3 regions of the Mesorhizobium sp. WSM3873 genome follow, and region 2 is predicted to be linked to each of the others. Evidence: predicted binding sites of a transcription regulator. Region 2 holds the regulator's gene; each other region holds the start of a gene.
What was found. The regulator PhoB, encoded in region 2, activates phosphate uptake and scavenging genes when phosphate is short. The targets are predictions, from matches to a motif close to TGTCATNNANCTGTCAT.

Region 1 (6,933 bases), on a different contig from region 2:
CAGAGCGGCGACTTCGCCAGCCGCCACCAGGCCCAGAAGGAAAAGCAGCCGGCGATCTCGGCAAGTGCGGCCGCGATGTAGATCAGGTAGTTCATGAAAAAGGCCTCGCGAACGAGACCTTTTTCGTGGCGCCAGGCCGCAATGGCAAGCGGCAATCGCCCCGTTCTATTCCACCTTCTTGCGGCGGGTCGGCTTGACGGCGGGCGTCGCCGGCTCCTGATGGCCGAGGTCGCGCAATTCCAGCGCCTTCTCGCATTTGGCCATATAGTCGCGCGTCATCGGCAGCGTGTCGTTCTTCTTGGCGATCTGGAACTGGAAGATCACCAGGTCCTGCCAGCGGAAGGCGGCTTCCGAGGCCGCAAGGTAGAACTCCCACATGCGGCAGAAGCGCTCGTCATAGATAGCCTTCGCCTTGTCGCGGTTGGCGGCAAAGCGCTGGCCCCAATGCTTCAGCGTGTCGGCGTAGTGAAGCCTGAGAATCTCGATGTCGGTGACGATAAGGCCTGATTTCTCAATCGCCGGCAGCACTTCCGACATCGACGGGACGTAGCCGCCCGGGAAGATGTATTTGCGGATGAAGGCGCTGGTCGCCCACGGCACACCGGACCGGCCGATGGTGTGGAGCAGCATCACGCCGTCGGGCTTGAGCAATGTCGCCGCCTTGTCGAAGAAAGTCCGGTAGTGGTTGACGCCGACATGCTCGAACATGCCGACCGAGACGATGCGGTCGAAGCGTTCGTTGAGCGCGCGATAATCCTTGAGGTCGAAATGCGCGCGGTCCTGCAGGCCCAGCGCATGCGCGCGGTCGGTGGAGACGCCCTGCTGCTCGGTGGATAGCGTCACGCCCTGCACGTCGACGTCGAAGGCCTTGGCGAGATAAAGCCCGAGGCCGCCCCAGCCGGAGCCGATATCGAGCACCGTCTGGCCGGCTTTGAGTCTCAGCTTGGCGGCGATGTGGCGCTTCTTGGCGACCTGCGCTTCGTCCAGCGTCATGTCGGGCTGTTCGAAATAGGCGCAGGAATACTGCATGTCCTCGTCGAGGAAGAGCTTGTAGAGTTCGCCGGAGAGGTCGTAGTGGCGCTGCACGTTGCGGCGAGATCTCGACGCCGTGTTGATCTGCTGCAGGCGGCGGAAGGCATGGCGCAGACCTTCGATGGCCTTCGACCAGGTCACGTCGATGCCGCCGCTGCCCATGTTCTGGAAAGCGATCCGCATCACCCCGAGGACGCCGCCCTCGGGGATGTCCAGTTCGCCATCCATATAGGCTTCGGGCACGGCCAGCATCGGATCGAAGGTGATCGCGCGCTCGGCATGCATGGTCTTGATGTGGATGTGTACCGGTTCGCCGCTGCCGTCGCCGAACTTATGCGTCGTGCCTTTCGGCCCGGTCACTTTGAGGTCGCCGGTCCGCACCAGCCGTTCGAGAACGTGTTTCAACAGGATGTTCATGACCAAATGTCCCCTCAGACGGACCATCCGGCAGTCGGACCGAATGCCAAATCGAAAGTGCCACAGCGCATCGCCCGCGTCCAATCGACGCGCTACGCCGTAATCTGCAACAAGATATAGGGATTAGAAAAGTTCCTATTGGCACAAAAAAGCCCGGGTCGAAGACCCGGGCGTTGGTCCAGCCGGCGCTAGACGAGGAGCCGCAGCACGGCTCCTGCCTTGTCGATCAGGCGTTGTCCTCGCCGCCTTCGAATTCGGCGTTCGGATCGAAGAAGTTTTCCGGCCGGGCGTTGTCGTTGATGTCTTCGCCATAGATGGCTTCGGCCGTCGTCAGCGTCTCGCCCTTGGCCTGGCGCTCCGCCTCATCGGCCGAACGGGCGACGTTGAGCGTCACCGTGACCTCGACTTCAGGATGCAGCGCGATCGCCACGTTGGAGAGGCCGATGGTCTTGATCGGCTGGTTGAGCTCGATCTGGTTGCGGCTGACGGAGAAGCCCTCGGCGGTCAGCAGTTCGGCGATGTCGCGGGTCGACACCGAGCCGTAGAGCTGGCCGGTTTCGCCGGCCGAGCGCACGACGATGAAGCTCTTGCCGTCGAGCTTCTCGGCGATCTGCGAAGCCTCCGACTTGCGCTCGAGGTTGCGGGCTTCGAGCTGGGCGCGCTGGCCCTCGAACTTCTTCTTGTTGGCTTCGTTGGCGCGCAGCGCCTTGCCCTGCGGCAGCAGGAAGTTGCGGGCGAACCCATCCTTGACCTTGACGGTTTCGCCCATCTGGCCGAGGCGGGAAATGCGCTCGAGGAGAATGACTTCCATGGTTTCGTTCCTTTGGTTTGGCGCCATCGCGGATGACGGCGGATTCCTTTGGGAACAGGTCAGGAAGCAAATGGCGTCTTCGCCGGTGTCGCTGTCCTGCCTGTTTCGGCAGTTAGAGGTTTATGGCCTCAACTCGGGATTTGAGCCTGCCCATCGCGGCGCCCGTCGCCGTGGGCCGAAGCGGGCGGCAAGCCGCCCGCATCAATAGCTTAGCGAACCACGTAGGGCAGCAGGCCGAGGAAGCGGGCGCGCTTGATCGCCTTGGCGAGCTCACGCTGCTTCTTCTGGCTGACGGCGGTGATGCGCGACGGCACGATCTTGCCGCGCTCGGAAATGTAGCGCTGCAGCAGACGCACGTCCTTGTAGTCGATCTTCGGAGCGTTGGCGCCGGAGAACGGGCAGGTCTTGCGGCGGCGATGGAACGGGCGCCGGGTCGGGATCTGGTTGATGTCGACCATTATTCTGCACCCCCTTCAACGTTTTCGCGCGGACGGCGCGGACCACGGTCGCCGCCATCACGGTCGCCGAACGAACGCGGGCCACGGTCGCCGCGGTCGCGATCGCCGAACGAACGCGGGCCACGGTCGCCACGGTCGCGGTCGCCGAAGCCGCCGCGCTCGGAGCGCTCTTCGCGCTTCTGCATCATCGCCGAGGGGCCTTCCTCGTGCGCCTCGACCTTGATGGTGAGGAAGCGCAGCACGTCTTCCGACAGGCCCATCTGGCGCTCCATTTCGTTGAGCGCGGCCGGCGGGCAGTTGATGTCCATAAGCGTGTAGTAAGCCTTCCGGTTCTTCTTGACCCGGTAGGTGAGGGACTTCAGTCCCCAGTTCTCGATCCGGCCGACCGATCCGCCATTGGCGGCGATGACGCCCTTGTACTGTTCGACAAGCGCATCAACCTGCTGCTGCGACAGGTCCTGCCGGGCAAGAAACACATGTTCGTAAAGAGCCATTATGTTTTTCTGCCTTTCTTCGTTTCTCTCACCGGCCCTCGCGGCTAAGCCTCTGCAACTTGTCTGACCCGGTCGCAAAGGCGCGCGGGGAAGAAAGGAGCATCACGAGACGGTCGAGAGCGGAGACACGGGAGGCCCAAAGCGCTTCTGGCTTCATGACGTGGCCCTCTAAGGCCACGGCCCTCCGTTCAGCCCCCAGCAAGGACCGGCAGATTGCCGGCGTCTATACAGCAATTCGTGAGGAAGGCAAGGGCGGGAGAGAGGGCCGGCGGCTCCGCAGTGTCGCAGGCCTGGCGGCGCTTGTGGGAATTGGCTGACCCGCCGGCCGCAGGTCGGCCATTTCGTCGGAAGGCGATCCACTCAGCTCATATGCGCGACGAGCGGGACTACCGTCTCGGGGAAGAAGTCGGGCGCGACCCGGCGCTTGCCGAACATCATGTCGTACTGGATCAGCCGGAAATCGTTGATCTTCGGATCGATCTTCTTCTGCCGCGCCCAGTCGGGCGTCGCCTCGCCGGAGGGCGACAGCAAAAGGTTGCGGTCAACCACCCGGTAGTGCTCGCGCAGCGCGCCGAGGAAGCCGGTGTAATAGGGGTGGGTGATCCCGGCCGTAGTCAGGATATGATAGGGCAGGAAGGCGGGGCTCACCGAGCCCAGATTCTCGACCGGACCGGAGCGGTTCGACCAGATGATCAGCGGCGTGTCGTGATGCTCGAGCGCCGCCTCGGGCGTCGGCTCCTTGCGCGGCGCGACATTGTCCTTGAGGAAGCCGGTCTCGACATACACCGGGCCGAGCGGCGGCAAGTGGTCGCCGAAGAAGGCGATGATGGTCGGTCGCTCGCGCTTCTTCGCCCAGTCGATCAGGCGCTGCAGGCCGCGATCGGCGTCGGCCGAGCCTTCGGCGTAGGAGAGCAGCGATTCGCGCGCCCAGGTGCTGATCGGCGCGTCGACGCTATGGGTCGGATTGTAATAGCGGTAGGGCTCGTAGGGCCCGTGGTTCTGCAGGCTGACCGCGAACAGGAATACCGGCTCTTCGCTGGCATCGGCCTCGCGCATGATCTCGTCGGTCATCGCCGCGTCGGAGGCCAGCGGCCCGCGCTTTTCCATCGGCGGCAGCGTCTCTTCCGAGCGGAAGTCGCTGAAGCCGAAATCGGCGTAGACGGCGCCCCGGTTCCAGAACCAGTTGGTGCCCGGGTGGATGGCGCGCGCCCTATAGCCTTCGCTCTTCAGGAAAGTCGCCAGCGACGGCGTCGGCGTGCGCACATATTGCTGATAGGGAATCGAGCCCGCCGGCAGGAAGGCGTTGGAGAAGCCGGTCAGCGCCTCGAACTCGATATTGGCGGTCATGCCGCCGAATTCCGGCGAGAACATCGAGCCCGAGCGCAGCGCGCGCACCGTCGGGATCGGATCGGGCTTGATGCTGACGCCGGGAAGCTCCGTCGGATCCCAGAAGGATTCGCTCATCACCACGATGATATCGGGCTTCTGGTCGGGCACCGAGGCGGCAACCCCGGGACGCGCGATCGCATCCATCGTCTTCTCGGAATAGCCGGGCGGGGCCGAGACATGCGCCATCGGCACGTTGAGCGCGAAGGCGAGCGCGAAGCCGTTGGAGGCATAGTTCTCCTTCTGGTCCCACATGATCGGGATGATCTGCAGCCTGTCGCGCGTCCACGAGAAGGTGGCGTAGTCCATGATCGAGACGAAGAAGGCGAGCAGCGGCACGGCAAGCGTCAAGCGCGCCAGCCGTCCCTTGCGGCTGAGGATCGGCACACGCCGGCGCCAGAGCCGCCAGCCATAGACGAGCAGCGCGAGGCTGGCGACGATCGCCGCCGCAAGCAGCACTGCCGTCCAGGGGCGCTCGCGCACCAGAAGCGGCATCAGCGCCATGATCTGGCGGGCATAGAGGAAATCGGTCGGGTAGAGCGGATCGCCAAGATAGTGCGATTTCTGGTGACCGACAAAGGCCAATGCCAATGTCACCGGCGCGACGATCATCAGGCTTTGATGGCTGCGGCCGAGTATGGCGTCGAGCCCGATCAGCACCAGCGAAAAAACGATGATGGTGGTCCAGCCGGGCTTGAAGGGCTGCAGGAAGAAGTCGACGGTGCCGAAGAAGTCGCCGCGCACGATCCATTCGATGGCGAAGACCAGAAGGGCGGAGGCAAGCAGCGTCGCCAGGCCGTAGCGGACAATCGGCCATCTGCGCCCCGGCAGATAGCCGGTGGACGGATCGTCTTCCAAAAATTGCGGCGCGGGTTTGGCCGCGCCTTTCCTGATCCTAGCCACTTTGCTTCCCCGGCCCATGTCACGCGTCTTCCACTCGCGTCACGCCACTGTCATCGAAATGTCACACAAAGCTAGCGCCTGTGGCGGAAATAAGAAGAGCCAGCAAACGATTCGTGAGCGGTTTTCATCAGGTGTGATCCACTAAAAATTTAACCGACAGGTGGGCTTGTATCCCTAGAAGGGCAGCCCATATCGCTGGGCAAGATGCTGGAAGCCCATGAAAACACTGACTTTTTATACAGAAGGCAAATATTCGGAAAGTGTGTCAGCACTTGCCATTTCCTACCTTCGTTGGTCATCGGCCATCCAAGGGTCTGGCGACACGTTACGCAGGCAAACCGACAAAATCGATGCATGGCTTGCGGCTCACCCTCACGTCAGGCTTGCCCAAGAGCTGATTGACCCTGGCGTTTCGGCCTTCAAAGGCAAGAACATTAAGGATGGTGCGTTCGGTGCTTTGCTTACCGCCGTGCAGGAAGGCAAGATTCCAAGAGGCACATATTTGCTGGTGGAGTCCCTCGACCGCATCAGCCGCCTAACCCCGGAACAAGCGCTTACGATCTTCCTGCAACTCATCAATGCCGGGATCATCATCGTGACCCTGATGGACGGTCAGGAATACCGGGCAGGACAAAAAGACATGATGATGTTGCTGTTCAAGTCCATCATGATCATGGCCACCGCACATGAGGAAGTTTTGAAGCGTTCCGAACGCATCAAGGAGTCATGGGTCGGCAGGACCAAGGCAGCACGTGAAAGCGGTAAGGCCATCAAGGGTAACCTTCCTGCATGGCTCTATTACGATGCCAAGGGCGTCTTGAGGATCGATGACGCCAAGGCAGAAATCGTTCGCCGCATTTTTGAGATGTGCATTTCCGGGATTGGCATAACTGCAATTGCGCAAGCTCTGAATGCTGCCGCAGTGCCTCCTTTAGGTCTCGACAAACGCAAGACGATCAGGAACCGTTCCAACTTCTGGACCGTCACCAGCGTTGCCTACGTCCTACGTTATCGTGCCGTGTATGGCGACTATCACCCGAACAAAGGTGAACCGATCTATGGAATTTTCCCGGTGATCGTGTCCAAGGAAGACTTTCACCGAGCAGGGGCCGCAAGGGAAAAGCGGCATAAGGTGGTCAGGGGTAGGACGGGGAAGAGCTACACCAATCTATTTAAGGGCATCGCCAAGTGCCATTATTGCGGTGAACCTATGAACATCAGGAACAACCGTAACGCCAAGACGCCAAACAAGGCGCTGCAATTCCGTTGCAAGGGCGTTGGCGTGAAGACGTGCAATCACAAACCATGGAACTATGAGGTGTTCGAGGCAGCCTTTCTGTCAGTAGTCAGGGAGATTGATACACAAGCCCATTCAAGCAGCTTCGGCCAAAATCCGATATACGGACGAACGACCCACGCCGAGCGCCACGGC
Region 2 (6,933 bases):
CTACCTTCCCCTATCCGATCTATGCCAAGTGGGCCGACGCCTACAAAAAGGAGACCGGCATCGGTCTCAACTATCAGTCGATCGGCTCCGGCGGCGGCATCAAGCAGATCAAGGCCAAGACCGTGACCTTCGGCGCCTCGGACGCGCCGCTCAAGGGCGAGGATCTCAAGTCGACCGGGCTCGCGCAGTTCCCGATGGTGATGGGCGGCATCGTTCCGGTCGTCAACCTCGAAGGTGTCAAGCCGGGCGAACTGGTGCTCGACGGCCCGACGCTGGCCGACATCTTCGTCGGCAAGATCACCAACTGGAACGACGAGGCGATCAAGAAGCTCAACCCCGACGTCAAGCTGCCCGACCAGGCGATCGCGGTCGTCCACCGTTCGGACGGCTCGGGCACCACGTTCAACTTCAGCTACTATCTGGCCGAAGTCAGCGCCGACTGGAAGTCGAAGGTCGGCGTCAATACCGCGCTCGAGTGGCCGGTGGGCATCGGCGCCAAGGGCAACGAAGGCGTCGCCAACAACGTAGCGCAGACCGGTGGCGCGATCGGCTATGTCGAGTATGCCTATGCCAAGCAGAACAAGCTCACCTATACCGACCTGATCAATAAGGACGGCAAGAAGGTAGAGCCGACCGCTGCCGCGTTCTCGGCCGCTGCAGCCAATGCCGACTGGAGCTCCAAGCCTGGCTACGGCGTCATTCTGGCCAACCAGGCTGGTGCTGAAAGCTGGCCGATGACCTCCGCGACCTGGATCCTCGTCTACCAGAAGCCCGATGATGCGGCGGCCACCACCGAAGCACTCAAGTTCTTCGCCTGGTCCTACGCCAAGGGCGACGACATGGCCGCCGAGCTGGACTATGTTCCGATGCCCGACGCGGTCGTGAAGAGCGTCGAGGAAATGTGGAGCAAGGACATCGTCGACAGCAACGGCAAGCCGCTCTACTCCGGCATGTAATTCCTCCGGAATAAGGAGGGCGCCTCGGGCGCCCTCCTGTCTCTTTCGAAATGCGAGGGGCAAATGACAGCCGTTTCCGAAGCCGTGACATCGTCCGCCATACGGACCAGGGAAGCGACGGTGCGCCGCTTCGCCCTGACCGACACGATCTTCCGAACGGTCACGCGCCTCTCCGCCATACTCGTGCTGGTTCTTCTGGGCGGCGTCGCGGTCTCGCTGATCGCCGGCTCGTGGGAGGCGCTATCGAAGTTCGGCTTCTCCTTCCTGACGACTGAATCCTGGAATCCGGTCACCGAGAATTTCGGCGCGCTCGCGCCCATCTACGGCACCGTCGTCACTTCGGCCATCGCCATCCTCATTGCCGTGCCGATCGGCATCGGCATCGCCGTCTTCCTGACCGAGCTCTGCCCGCGCCCGCTCAGGCGCCCGATCGGTATCGCGGTCGAGCTGCTCGCCGGCATTCCCTCGATCATCTACGGCATCTGGGGCCTGTTCGTCTTCGCGCCATTCCTGCAGACGACGGTACAGCCGTTCATCATCAATCTTTTCCACGGCATACCGGGTCTCGCCAGCCTGTTTGCCGGTCCGCCCTACGGCATCGGCCTGCTGACGTCGTCGCTGATCCTGGCCATCATGGTGCTGCCCTTCATCACCTCGATCACCAAGGACGTGTTCGACACGGTGCCAGCGGTGCTGAAGGAATCGGCCTACGGCATCGGCTGCACAACCTGGGAAGTGACCCGGCGTGTGGTCATCCCCTATACGCGGGTCGGCATCATGGGCGGCGTCATGCTCGGTCTTGGCCGCGCGCTCGGCGAGACGATGGCCGTCACCTTCGTCATCGGCAATGCGCACCGCATCAGCGCCTCGCTGTTTGCGCCCGGCACGACGATCTCGGCGACCATCGCCAACGAATTCACCGAAGCCGACGGCGAGCTTTACACGTCCTCACTGGTGGCACTCGGACTGATCCTGTTCATCATCACCTTCATCATCCTCGCGCTCGCACGCTACATGCTGTTGCGCATCGATAGCCGCACGGGAGCCTGACCGATGTCGACAGCCGCATCGCTCCACCGAAGCCGCAAGCGCAAGAACGCCGTGATGATGGCGCTGTGCACCATAGCGGCGGGCATCGGCCTCGTCTGGCTGGCGCTGATCCTCGGCGCCCTTCTCTATAAGGGACTCTCGGGGCTCTCGCTTTCGGTGTTCACGCAAATGACACCGCCGCCCGGCGACGCCGGCGGCCTGCTCAACGCCATCTACGGCAGCATCGTGATGACCGTCATCGGCATCGTCGTCGGCACGCCGATCGGCGTGCTCGCCGGAACCTATATGGCCGAGTACGGGCGCTTCTCGCGCCTCACGACAGTGGTGCGCTTCATCAACGACATCCTGTTGTCGGCGCCGTCGATCATCGTCGGCCTGTTCGTCTACGAGCTGATGGTGCGGCCGATGGGTCATTTCTCGGCGATCGCCGGCGCGGTGGCGCTGTCGATCCTGGTGATCCCCGTTGTCGTGCGCACCACCGAGGACATGCTGAACCTTGTGCCCAACGCGCTGCGCGAGGCTGGCACCGCCATCGGCGCGCCGCGCTGGGTGGTGATCCGCTCGGTCGCCTATCGCGCCGCACTGTCCGGCATCGTCACCGGCATATTGCTGGCGATCGCCCGCATTTCGGGCGAGACGGCGCCGCTGCTCTTCACAGCGCTCAACAACCAGTTCTGGTCGAGCAATCTCAACGCGCCGATGGCCAGCCTGCCGGTGACCATCTTCCAGTTTGCGCTGAGCCCTTATGAGGAATGGCAGCAACTGGCCTGGACGGGCGCACTGATAATCACCCTGACGGTTCTCGGGCTGAGCATCTTCGCCCGCAGCCTTACCGGACGCAGAGAGGACAGATGAAACCGATGTTGTCCACCGACCTGAACGTAGCCGAGACGACCGCCGAGAAGGCCAAGATCGAAGTCAAGAACCTCAACTTCTACTATGGCCAGTCGAAGGCGCTGAAGGACATCAACCTGTCGCTGCCCGAGCGGAGCGTCACCGCCTTCATCGGACCTTCGGGCTGCGGAAAGTCGACGCTGCTGCGCGTGCTCAACCGCATCTACGAGCTCTACCCGAAGCAGAGCGCCGAAGGCCAGGTGCTGCTCGACGGCAAGAACATCCTCGACCGCTCGCAGGACCTCAACCTGCTCAGGACCAAGATCGGCATGGTGTTCCAGAAGCCGACGCCGTTCCCGATGTCGATCTACGAGAACATCGCCTTCGGCGTCAGGCTGTATGAGAAGATCAGCAAGGCCGAGATGGACAATCGCGTCGAACAGGCGCTGAAGCGCGCCGCGCTGTGGAACGAGGTCAAGGACAAGCTCAACGCCAGTGGCCAGAGCCTTTCGGGCGGCCAGCAGCAGCGGCTCTGCATCGCCCGCACGGTGGCGGTGAAGCCGGAGGTCATCCTGCTCGACGAGCCGGCATCGGCGCTCGATCCGCTCTCGACCGCCAAGATCGAGGAGCTGATCGACGAGCTGCAGGCCGACTACACGATCGTGATCGTCACCCACAACATGCAGCAGGCGGCGCGCGTGTCGCGGCAGACGGCGTTCATGTATCTCGGCGAGCTGATCGAATTCGACCGGACCGAGAAGATTTTCACCTCGCCCCGCGAGAAGCGCACGCAGGACTACATCACCGGCCGCTTCGGCTGAGTTCATACGAGGACATAACCATGGCCCATACGGTCGCTTCCTTCGACGAGGATCTGAGGCAGATCAGCCAGCTCATCCGCGACATGGGCGATCTTGCCGGCTCGATGGTCGGCGCGTCGACCAAGGCTCTGCTGAATTCCGACAACGCGCTGGCGCAGCGCGTGGTCTCCGACGATGCCATCATGGACGCGCGCCAACGCGAGCTCGACGATCGCGCCATCACGCTGATCGCCAAGCGCCAGCCGATGGCCGACGACCTGCGCAGCGTCGTTGGCGCCATCCGGATGGCCGGCGATCTCGAGCGCATCGGCGACCTTGCCAAGAACATCGCCAAGCGCGTCGGCTCGGTCGGCGTCAGCGCCGCGCCGCGCGATCTGTCGCACTCCATCGACTCGATGGCGCAGCTGGTGCTGATCCAGGTCCAGGGCGTGATCGAGGAATACGCGGCCGGCGACGCCACGGCGCTCGCCAAGCTCCGCAACGACGACGAGCGCATCGACGTCAAATACACCTCCGTCTTCCGTGAGCTCCTCACCTACATGATGGAGGATCCGCGCAACATCACGGCTTGCACGCATCTGTTGTTCTGCGCCAAGAATCTGGAGCGCATCGGCGACCACGTCACCAACATCGCCGAGAACGCCTACTATGTGCTGACCGGCACGCAATTGCCCGCGAATCGTCCTAAGCAGGACGAGACGGCGATGTCGGCGCCGGCGGCCTGACAGCGAAGGTGCCTGCTAAATGATCGCGCCACGCATCATGGTGGTGGAGGACGAGGAGCCGCTGGGGGTGCTGCTCCGCTACAACCTCGAATCCGAGGGCTATCAGGTCGAGGTGGTGACGCGCGGCGACGAGGCCGAGATCCGCCTGCAGGAGAATGTGCCCGACCTTCTGGTGCTCGACTGGATGGTGCCGGCGGTGTCCGGCATCGAGCTTTGCCGGCGCCTCAGGATGCGGCCCGAGACCGAACGCCTGCCGATCATCATGCTGACGGCGCGCGGCGAGGAAAGCGACAGGGTGCGCGGCCTCTCGACCGGCGCCGACGACTATCTGGTCAAGCCGTTCTCGACGCCGGAATTCATGGCCAGGGTCAAGGCGCTGCTGCGCCGCGCCAAGCCGGAGGTGCTGTCCAGCGTGCTCAAGGTCGGCGACATCGTCCTCGACCGCGAATCGCACCGCGTCTACCGCAAGAAGAGCGAGATCCGGCTCGGCCCGACCGAGTTCAGGCTGCTTGAATTCATGATGCGGCATCCCGGCCGGGTGTTCTCGCGCAGCCAGCTGCTCGACAATGTCTGGGGCGAGACGATCTATATCGACGAGCGCACCGTGGACGTGCATGTCGGCCGCCTGCGCAAGGCGGTCAACAACGGCCGCATGCCGGACGTCATACGTACCATCCGTGGGGCGGGCTACGCGATCAGGGAAGACTAGAGCCAGGGCACCGAAGGTCTGACGGGTTCTATCTGCGCTGGCGGGTTATCGAGACACTGGTGCTTCGCCGTCCACGGGCGGAGCACGAAGCGTCGCGACGCGGCGCAGACCCGACGATCCACGCGACTTCCTCGCGCCGCGGCGGTGCAGAAATTCTGCTCCGCCGGTAATGGCATGGATTCCAGGATCTGTGCGACGGAGCTTCGCTCCTGCTCCGCCCGAATGACGAAGCTGCGGGGCCTTCGCTAATCTCCGGCGTCTGCAGGACGCACAGAAGCCAACGATCGCTATCGAAGCTGCTCAGGCCACGTTCTTGCCCATTCTCGCCTGCACGCCCGAGGCGAAAATCTCCTGGTCGACGAAGGTCAGCGCGCGCATGGCGCAGCCCTCGCGGATCAGCGGCAATTCGTTCGGCTCGGTATCGAAGGAGATCGAGTTTGAATGCTGGCCTCCGGCGGTCTGGCCGATCGCCTCGCGCAGCGCCGGCTCGATCAGGTCGAAGGCGGCGGCGCTGACGCCGACCATGGCGACCGGCGCCGGGTCGATCAGCGCGAACAGGCTGCCAAGGCCGAAGCCCAGCGCCTCCCCGGCCCGGCGATAGGCCTCGCGCTCCGGGCCATCCGTCTCGCGCGCCTTGGCGGCGAGCGCCCGCATGTCGGCGTCGCCGACATCGACCGGCTCGGCGTCCTCGCTCATCTTCATGGCGCTGCGCCAGATGGCGTAGTTGCCGGCATAGGCCTCGACGCAGCCGCGGCGTCCGCAACGGCAAAGCGCGCCGCCCGGACGATGGATCATGTGGCCGAACTCGCCGCCGGAAGAATGCGTGCCGGTGAACAGCTCGCCCTTCAGCACCAGGCCCATGCCGATGCCGTGCGAGAGCAGGATGGCGATGAAATTGTCGCGATAGCGGTCGGGATCGCGCCACTGCAGCGCCACCGCCATCATGTTACAGTCGTTTTCCATGGTGGCCGGAATGCCGAATTCCTTTTCCAGGATGTCGGCGAAGGGAATGTCGGTCAGCGGCGTGATCGGCGACCACAGCATGGCGCGGGCATGGGAATCGGTGATGCCCTGGATGCCCATGGCGATGCGGGCGACGCTGCCGACGTCGAGGTCCGGATCGTCCAGCCGGCGCCGCACGATCGCCAAGCATTCGCCGATCAGCTCGTTGCGCGGCATGGTGAGGGTATCGAGGCGGCGCTGCTCCTCGGCGATGACCTGGCCCGCATAATCAATAACGGCGACCGAGAGGAAATTGAGCGACAGCACCACCGTCACCACCGCCGCCGCCTCAGGCCTGAGCGCGAGGCCCACCTGTGGCCGGCCGCGCTTCAGAGACGCGGTCTCGCTCGGCTTGCTCTCGGCCAAGATGCCTTCCTGGATCAGGTCGGAAGAGATCGCCGAAATGGTCGAATGGCTGAGCCCGGTGGTCGCGGCGATTTCCGTGCGCGACGGTTGGCCGGCCCGGCGCACGGCCGAGAGCACCATGGCGCGGTTGCGCCGGCGCAGATCGTCGTGGCGGATTCCGACCGACATTTTTTCTCCTCCCAGTCAGCGCGGCCTCTCGATCATGCACAGGACCCGGCGACGCGCCAGATCGGTTCAGTCCCGGACGCCGGCACCCGAACCGTCCCGGTTTTTGCAAGTTTCGGTGGACGCGGGCTGCGCCTCCACCGAACTGTTGCGCGATAGTGGCAGAAGCGGTCGGCACTGTCATTATTTATTGCGGGTCTCGAAAAAAGTACGCGACACCTCAAAAACCGTCAGAATTGCAGTTGACAGTACCTTAGCCTTGGATCAGTATTTTTTCGAGGCTCGAAAAAAAGTTTCTACATGGC
Region 3 (6,933 bases), on a different contig from region 2:
GAGATTGGCGCGCCGGCGCGGCACGCCGAACCCGGTGTCCAGCGGCTCGCCTGCGGCCGGAGGGTCCTCGGAGATGGGGCCGCTTGTCAGGTCGCCGGTCCCCGGCGAGCGGGCTTGTTGTCGTCCATGGCGGGCACCGAAGATGCATCAGGCCCGCGATGGTATCGCAGCCTGATGCTTCTGCATCCGTTGGGGCTGGGCCAGATGCCTTCGCAACTAGTTTGCGGCGAGACTGTTCCCCGACAGGCCGGGCAGGGTAACCTGATAGACCAGGAAGGTGGTGTCGACATCGGCGCCATCCTCGGCCTTGTACGGGGCGCCGACCTGGAAGCCGTCCTGGGTCAGAAAGTCGTTGTCGTTCGCGACGAACAGGAAATAGTCGTCGGGCAGCTTCGGGTCCAGCACGCTCACCAGCGACATCGCCTCCCACTTCTCCGAGAGGTTGTTCCTGTCGTTCGGCGCGCCGTTGTGCAGGCCGAAACGGCCGAGTTCGCCCTTGTCGTTGATGTCGATGAACGAGGTGAGCTTGGCCGGCGTCACCGACGGATCGAGCACGCCTTTCGGCGCAACCGGCTTGTCGGCGGCGTCGAACGGGCCGTTGGCGATATCGGTAGCGGCGGAAAGGTCTACGATCTCGATCTTGCGGTAGACCGACTCGGCGTCCTTCAGCCCCTGGCCGTTGCCGCTGTCGCGTGCCAGCATCAGAAAGCTCTTGTCGGACAGCGCCACGATCTCGCTCTGCGCGGCCACCTTGGTCTTGCCCTTGGCGTCCTTGAACACCGGCAGCGGCACGACATATTCGTGCGCCAGCTTGAGGTGGGCAAGGTCGGAGCCGTCATAGACCAGCGCGCGGGCATTCCGGCGGGTCGAGCCGGAATCGCCGCCATCCTGGCGCGGCGCCGACTGCAGCACGACGATCAGGAACTTGCCGTCCGGCGTCATCGACATGCCTTCGAGGCCCTGATTATTCTGGCGGCCGGTCTCGGGATCCTTGGGATCCGGCTCGGCGGCACCCGGGCCAGGATTGTCGGAAGCGAAGTTCGGCTTGCCATGGCGCATCGGCACCAGGGCCGCCGGCGGCTGCGTCGCCGAGATCAGGCGGCCGTCGGCCGAAAAGCGATAGATGTTGGGGCCATATTCGTCGGAAATGAACATGGTGCCGTCGGGCAGGCGCACGATCGCCTCGTCGTCGAGCGAAAGCTTGCCGTTGTCGGCCTGCGGCAGGACCGGCATGTCGCCGGCAGCGGGGCGCACGCCGTTGAGCGGGTCGAGGCCGGTGGCGTCGGCGCCCTTGTCGTCGGTCAGAAGCATGGTGTCGGCGAGCGTTGCCTTGACGCCCGACTGTTCCTGGCCGGCGGCGGGCGCCGCGCCCGGGGCGGTCGGGGTCAGCTCGATTGCAATTGTGTTCAAGCGGGGCCGGTAGTCGGTGGTGCCGGCGACGTTGTAGCCGCGGTCCGGCAGCAGCCAGAGCGAGCCTTTGTAGCCGGCGCCGTCACGCGCCCAGCTCTTGGCGTCGATCGCCATGCCGGAGCCCGAACCAAAGGTCTCGCCGAACTTGTCCTTCTGGCTGGCGGGGATGCGGCCAACGCCGACCAGCCCTTTGTTGACATAGCCAACACCCTCGGCGAGCGCAGGGCTCAGCACGGTGAGCAGGGCGAGTGCCACGCCAAGCGCGACGGTTCGGTTGAGGTGCTTCATGATGTCCCCCATGTGACGAGCAGAGCCGGAATGGCGTGACATCGGGTCTAGGACGCGAACATGATACTTGCGTGACAGGAGGGGGGTACTTGCCTTCTCCCCTTGTGGGAGAAGGTGGATCGGCGCGCAGCGCCGAGACGGATGAGGGTGTTCCAGCGGAGCGAGACGTTGGCTTTCCCTGGAGCTCCCCTCATCCGTCGCCTTCGGCGACACCTTCTCCCGCAAGGGGAGAAGGAGAGGGCGCTCAATCGCTCTCTCGCGCGACGAGCTCCAGCGGCCAGACTTCGCGGATCGTGCGTGGCCCCTCCGGACCGGCATGGGCCGGGAGTGACGCCAGCAGCATCTCGGCCAGCCGCCGGCCCATCGGCTCCAGCGCCGGACGGAAGGCGGTCAGCGTCGGCGAGAAGTAGCGGCAGAGCGGCGTGTCGACGATGACGATCACCGCGATGTCGTGGCCGGGCCTGATGCCCATCTCGGCCAGTGCCTTGCAGCCGCCGAGCGCCATCGCGTCATTGTTGAAGATGATGGCTGTCGGCCGGTCCTTGGAGAGCATGACACGCGGCGTCACCTGGTAGCCGCCGGTCTCGTTGATGAAGCCGTCGGCGATCAGGCCGGGGTCGACTTCGATGCCGTGCCGCTTCAGAGCCTTGCGGTAGCCGTCGAGGAACAGGTAGCCGAAGTTGAGATCAAGCGAAGGGCGGATGGCAGCTATGCGGCGGTGGCCGCGCGCGACCAGCCGGTCGACGGCTTCATCACCCGCCCTCTCGAAATCGATATCGAGCGAAGGATAGGTGTCGCCGCCGGATTGACTTCGGCCAAGCGTGGCGAAGGGAAAGCCGGCCTTGCTCAGATAGTCGATCCGATCGTCTTCCCGCCGTGTATTGGCCAACACGACCGCGTCGGCCCGGCGCGTCTCAACCACGCGGCGCAGCCTCTCCTGCTGATATTGGCCGGGCTCGCCCATGACGACCATCAGATCCAGGTCATGCTCGGCGAGCCGCGCCTGCAGGCCGGTCAGGAATGGAATGAAGAACGGCTCGCCATATTGCTGGTCGCCGGGATGCGGTTGCAGCATGAAGGCGATCGAGCGGGTGGCGCCCTGGCGCAGGCTGCGGCCCGACTGGTTGGGCGAATAGTTCAGCTTCCTGGCCGCCTCGAGCACGCGCTGGCGCGTCTCCGCATTGACGTCGGCGCGGCCGTTCAGCGCGCGCGACACGGTGCCGATCGAAATGTTCAGGTGACGCGCGAGATCGTGGATGCTGGACGCCAAGGCAGGTTCTCCCCCTGACTTCGCTAGCACCGGCCGGCGTTCAGCCAAGCAGCGGATGTCGATTTTCGCGAGCAGGTGATTGACATTCTACGCCATCGGGTGTGTTCTCGTAAACGTTTACGGAAAAACGTTTACGGTGATGCCGGAAATGCCGTGACACTCGGCCTGGAGGGGCCGAGCGGAGGAGGAGCGCTGGATGATGAAGATCGTCCTGGTCGGATGCGGAGCCATGAGCAGGCACTGGCTCGATGCCGCGAGGCAGATCGACGGGCTTGCCATTGCCGGCCTTGTCGATCTCGATGCCGACCGGGCTCAGGCGAGGGCGCGCGAGTATGACCTCACCAATGCCGTCATCGGCACCAGCCTCGATGCCGTTCTCGACCAGACCCGGCCCGATGCCGTGTTCGATGTCGTGGTTCCTGCCGCCCGGCGCGAGGTCGCGCTTTCGGCCTTTGCCCATAACTGCCATCTGCTCACCGAAAAGCCGCTCGCCGACAGCCCAGAAAATGCGCGCGCCATCATCGAAGCGGCGCGCCGCGCGGGGCGCGTCCATGCCGTAGTTCAGAACCGGCGCTACGTCGCCAATGTCAGGCGGATCAGGCGGTTCCTGGCCTCCGGCGCCATCGGCGCGCCGACCAGCATCCACGCCGACTTCTTCGTTGCGCCGCATTTCGGCGGCTTTCGCGAGGAGATGCGCCACGTGCTCTTGCTCGACATGGCGATCCACACGTTCGACGCCGCCCGCTACATGGTCGCCGGCGAACCGGCCGGCGTCTATTGCCAGGAGTGGGAGCCTGCCAATTCCTGGTACCGTCAGGGCTCGTCGGCCAGCGCGGTGTTCGATTTCGGCGGCGGCAAGGTCTTCACCTATGCCGGCTCCTGGTGCGCGGACGGTTTCCGCACGAGTTGGGAAGGCAGCTGGCGCATCGTCGCCGAGCGCGGCAGCCTGTTGTGGGACGGGCATGACGGGTTGAAGGCCGAGGTGGTTGCGTCCGGCCGCGACGGTATCGTCGACAAGACCCAGTCGATCGAGGTGCCGGCGCTCGACGCGGCCGACAGAGTCGACGGCCATCTCGGCATCATCCAGGATTTCATGCGCGCGATCGAGACCGGCACCGAACCGGAGACGCGCGGCACCGACAACATCAAAAGCCTAGCCATGGTCTTTGGCGCCATCGAAAGCGCAGAGACCGGACGCCGCGTCGCAATCGCAAAGGAAACGCCGTGATGCCGAACCCGCTTCTCGACATCAGGATCGGCACCATGGTGCGAGCCAATCTCGACGACCCGGCCGCCTATGTGAAACAGATCCTGCCGCTCGGCTTCGAGAGCATCCAGCCCTTTTTCTGGCAGACGCTGGGCGGCAAGGACCTAAAGCGCCTGGCGGGCGAAATCCGCGAAGCGATCGGCGATGCGGATGTCGCCGTCTCATCGATCGGCGTGTTCGGCAATCCGCTGGAGAACGGCGAGGTCGACCGCGGCGTGCTCGCGGCGTGGGAGACCGTCATCGACAACGCACATCTGTTCGGCACCACGATGGTCTGCGGCTTCACCGGCCGGCTGCGCGGCAAACCGCTGACCGACAGCCTGCCCCGTTTCCGCGAGGTCTGGGGGCCGCTGGCCAGGCGCGCCGCCGACAAGGGCGTGCGCATCGCTTTCGAGAACTGTGCGATGGACGGCAACTGGGCGAGCGGCGACTGGAACATCGCCCACAACCCGGACGCCTGGGAGCTGATGTTCAACGAATTGCCCGACGACAATCTCGGGCTCGAATGGGAGCCCTGCCACCAGCTCGTCTATCTGATCGACCCGATTCCGCAGATTCGCAAATGGGCGCCGCGTATCTTCCACGTCCACGGCAAGGACGCCACCGTGCGCTGGGACGTGATCCGCGAGCACGGCGTGTTCGGACGCCTGCCATTCGTGCAGATGCGCAGCCCCGGCTTCGGCGACAGCGACTGGACCCGGGTGATCAGCGAATTGCGGCTGGCCGGCTACAAGGGCGCCATCGACATCGAAGGCTGGCACGACCCGGTCTATCGCGGCGACCTCGAGATGACCGGTCAGGTGCGGGCGCTGGGCTATCTGAAGCAGTGCAGGGGAGGAGCCAGCTACCTGCCCAATCCGGTGTGAGGACCGGCCGGCGGGAGGAGCCGGCCACCAAGACTACGGCCGAAGCAATCGTCGAAACCCTCCGTTGCGAGGGACCAAAAGGGAGGAACGTGCATGAGCATCACGACCAGAAGGACTGTTCTGCGCTCGACCGTCGTGGCGGCCGCCGCGGCGCTCTGCGCCTCGATCTCCACCTTGCCGGCAAAGGCGCTTGACGCCCAATGGTGCAAGGACGTCCATATCCGCTTCTTCGTCGGCGGCGCCGAGGGCGACGCCTTCGGCACCATCGTCTACAATGGCGCCAAGCAGGCGGCGGCCGATCTTGGGCCGAAGGTCGACTACATCTTCTCCCAGTGGGATGTCGAGAAGATGGTGCAGCAATTGCGCGAGGCGGTCGCGGTCAAGCCGCAAGGCATCGCCATGATGGGCCATCCGGGCGATGCCGCGATCATGCCGCTGGCCGAGCAGGCGCATAAGGACGGCATCAAGATGATGTACCAGAACGTGCCGGTGCCGAAGGTGGTGGAAGCATTCGGCGGCGGCTATGTCGGCGCGCAGCAGGAGCAGCAGGGCCGCGCGCTCGGCGCCGAGGCGTTCAAGCTCGGCAAGCTCAAGGCCGGCGACAAGGCGATCATGATCGGCCCGTTCGAGAACGAGAATCGCGGTGCGCGCGAGCGCGGCACGGTCGCGGCGCTGAAGGAGGCGGGTGTCGAGGTGATCCAGCTGTCCTCGCCGCCGAGCGGCGAGTGGGCGTCCGATCCGAACCTCGCCATTCCGGTGATCACCGCGGCTCTGCTCAACCACCCCGACGTCAAGGCGGTCGGCTATCCCGGCGGACAGATGCTCGGCAACGTCGCCACCTATATGCAGGCGGCGGGACGCAAGCCTGGCGACATCTTCAACTTCGGCTTCGACACCAGCCCGCAGATCGTCGAAGGCTTCAAGGGCGGCTGGGTGCAGCTCACGGCCGACCAGCAGCCGTTCCTGCAGGGCTATCTGCCGATCCTCAGCCTCTGCCAGCAGGTGGTGCTCGGACTGGCGCCGATGAATGTCGACACCGGCGCCGGTTTCGTGACGCCTGAAAATTATCAGGTCGTCTCGGAGCTCGCCAAGCAGGCGCTGCGCTAACCTCCCAGGCTGCCGGCCGGGAATACGCCCGGCCGGCCGGATCGCCGGCAAGCGGCCGGCAGACAGACAGTTCAAGCGAGGATCGCATGGGCGAACGCATCATCGAACTGCGCGACATCACGAAATCCTATGGCCAGGTCTATGCGCTGGGCGGCGTCAACCTCAGCGTCGACCGCGGCGAGGTGGTCGGGCTCATCGGCGACAACGGCGCCGGCAAATCGACGCTGATCAAGATCCTATCCGGCGTGGTCAAGCCGACCAGCGGCGACATCCTCGTGCGCGGCAAGCCGGTGACCGGATGGAGTGCCGCCCGCTCGCGCGATGCCGGCATCGAGACGGTGTTCCAGGACCGGGCTTTGGCCGTGCAGCAAACGATCGTGCGCAACATCTTCATGGGCCGCGAGGTGACCGGCTTCATGGGCTGGCTCAAGGTCGGCAAGGAGATCGAGGAGGCAAGCCGGCTGATGCGTGAGATCGGCTTCACCTCGAAAGTGTTCACGCCGCATTCCATCGTCGGCCAGCTTTCGGGCGGCGAGCGTCAGGGTGTGGCGATCGCGCGCGCCATCTACAAGCAGGCGGAGCTGATTATCCTCGACGAGCCGACGACGGCGCTGTCGCTGACTGAGACCGCCAAGGTCTTCCATTTCGTGCGCCAGGTGCGGGCGAGTGGCCGCTCGATCCTGTTCATCGGCCACAACATTCATCATGTCTTCGACATCGCCGAC

Region 1: A9K71_RS12840 (LTA synthase family protein) is a predicted target of PhoB. The motif match lies at 5,550-5,566, and genes of this name have one in related genera.
Region 3: A9K71_RS04255 (esterase-like activity of phytase family protein) is a predicted target of PhoB. The motif match lies at 1,759-1,775, and genes of this name have one in related genera.

The regions. Positions count from the first base shown of each region.
Region 1 is NZ_LYTM01000015.1:3,136-10,068, forward strand. It holds gene A9K71_RS12815 (YnfA family protein) at 1-95, opposite strand, end outside; gene A9K71_RS12820 (cyclopropane-fatty-acyl-phospholipid synthase family protein) at 166-1,449, opposite strand; gene rplI (50S ribosomal protein L9) at 1,676-2,260, opposite strand; gene rpsR (30S ribosomal protein S18) at 2,470-2,718, opposite strand; gene rpsF (30S ribosomal protein S6) at 2,718-3,212, opposite strand; gene A9K71_RS12840 (LTA synthase family protein) at 3,573-5,519, opposite strand; partial or broken gene A9K71_RS12845 (recombinase family protein) at 5,719-6,840, shown strand; gene A9K71_RS32540 (recombinase family protein) at 6,874-6,933, opposite strand, start outside.
Region 2 is NZ_LYTM01000045.1:285,616-292,548, forward strand. It holds gene pstS (phosphate ABC transporter substrate-binding protein PstS) at 1-956, shown strand, start outside; gene pstC (phosphate ABC transporter permease subunit PstC) at 1,020-2,006, shown strand; gene pstA (phosphate ABC transporter permease PstA) at 2,010-2,861, shown strand; gene pstB (phosphate ABC transporter ATP-binding protein PstB) at 2,858-3,661, shown strand; gene phoU (phosphate signaling complex protein PhoU) at 3,682-4,386, shown strand; gene phoB (phosphate regulon transcriptional regulator PhoB) at 4,406-5,095, shown strand; gene A9K71_RS24385 (ROK family transcriptional regulator) at 5,396-6,631, opposite strand.
Region 3 is NZ_LYTM01000004.1:137,394-144,326, forward strand. It holds gene A9K71_RS04255 (esterase-like activity of phytase family protein) at 217-1,698, opposite strand; gene A9K71_RS04260 (LacI family DNA-binding transcriptional regulator) at 1,943-2,968, opposite strand; gene A9K71_RS04265 (Gfo/Idh/MocA family oxidoreductase) at 3,165-4,196, shown strand; gene A9K71_RS04270 (sugar phosphate isomerase/epimerase) at 4,196-5,101, shown strand; gene A9K71_RS04275 (substrate-binding domain-containing protein) at 5,195-6,208, shown strand; gene A9K71_RS04280 (ATP-binding cassette domain-containing protein) at 6,295-6,933, shown strand, end outside.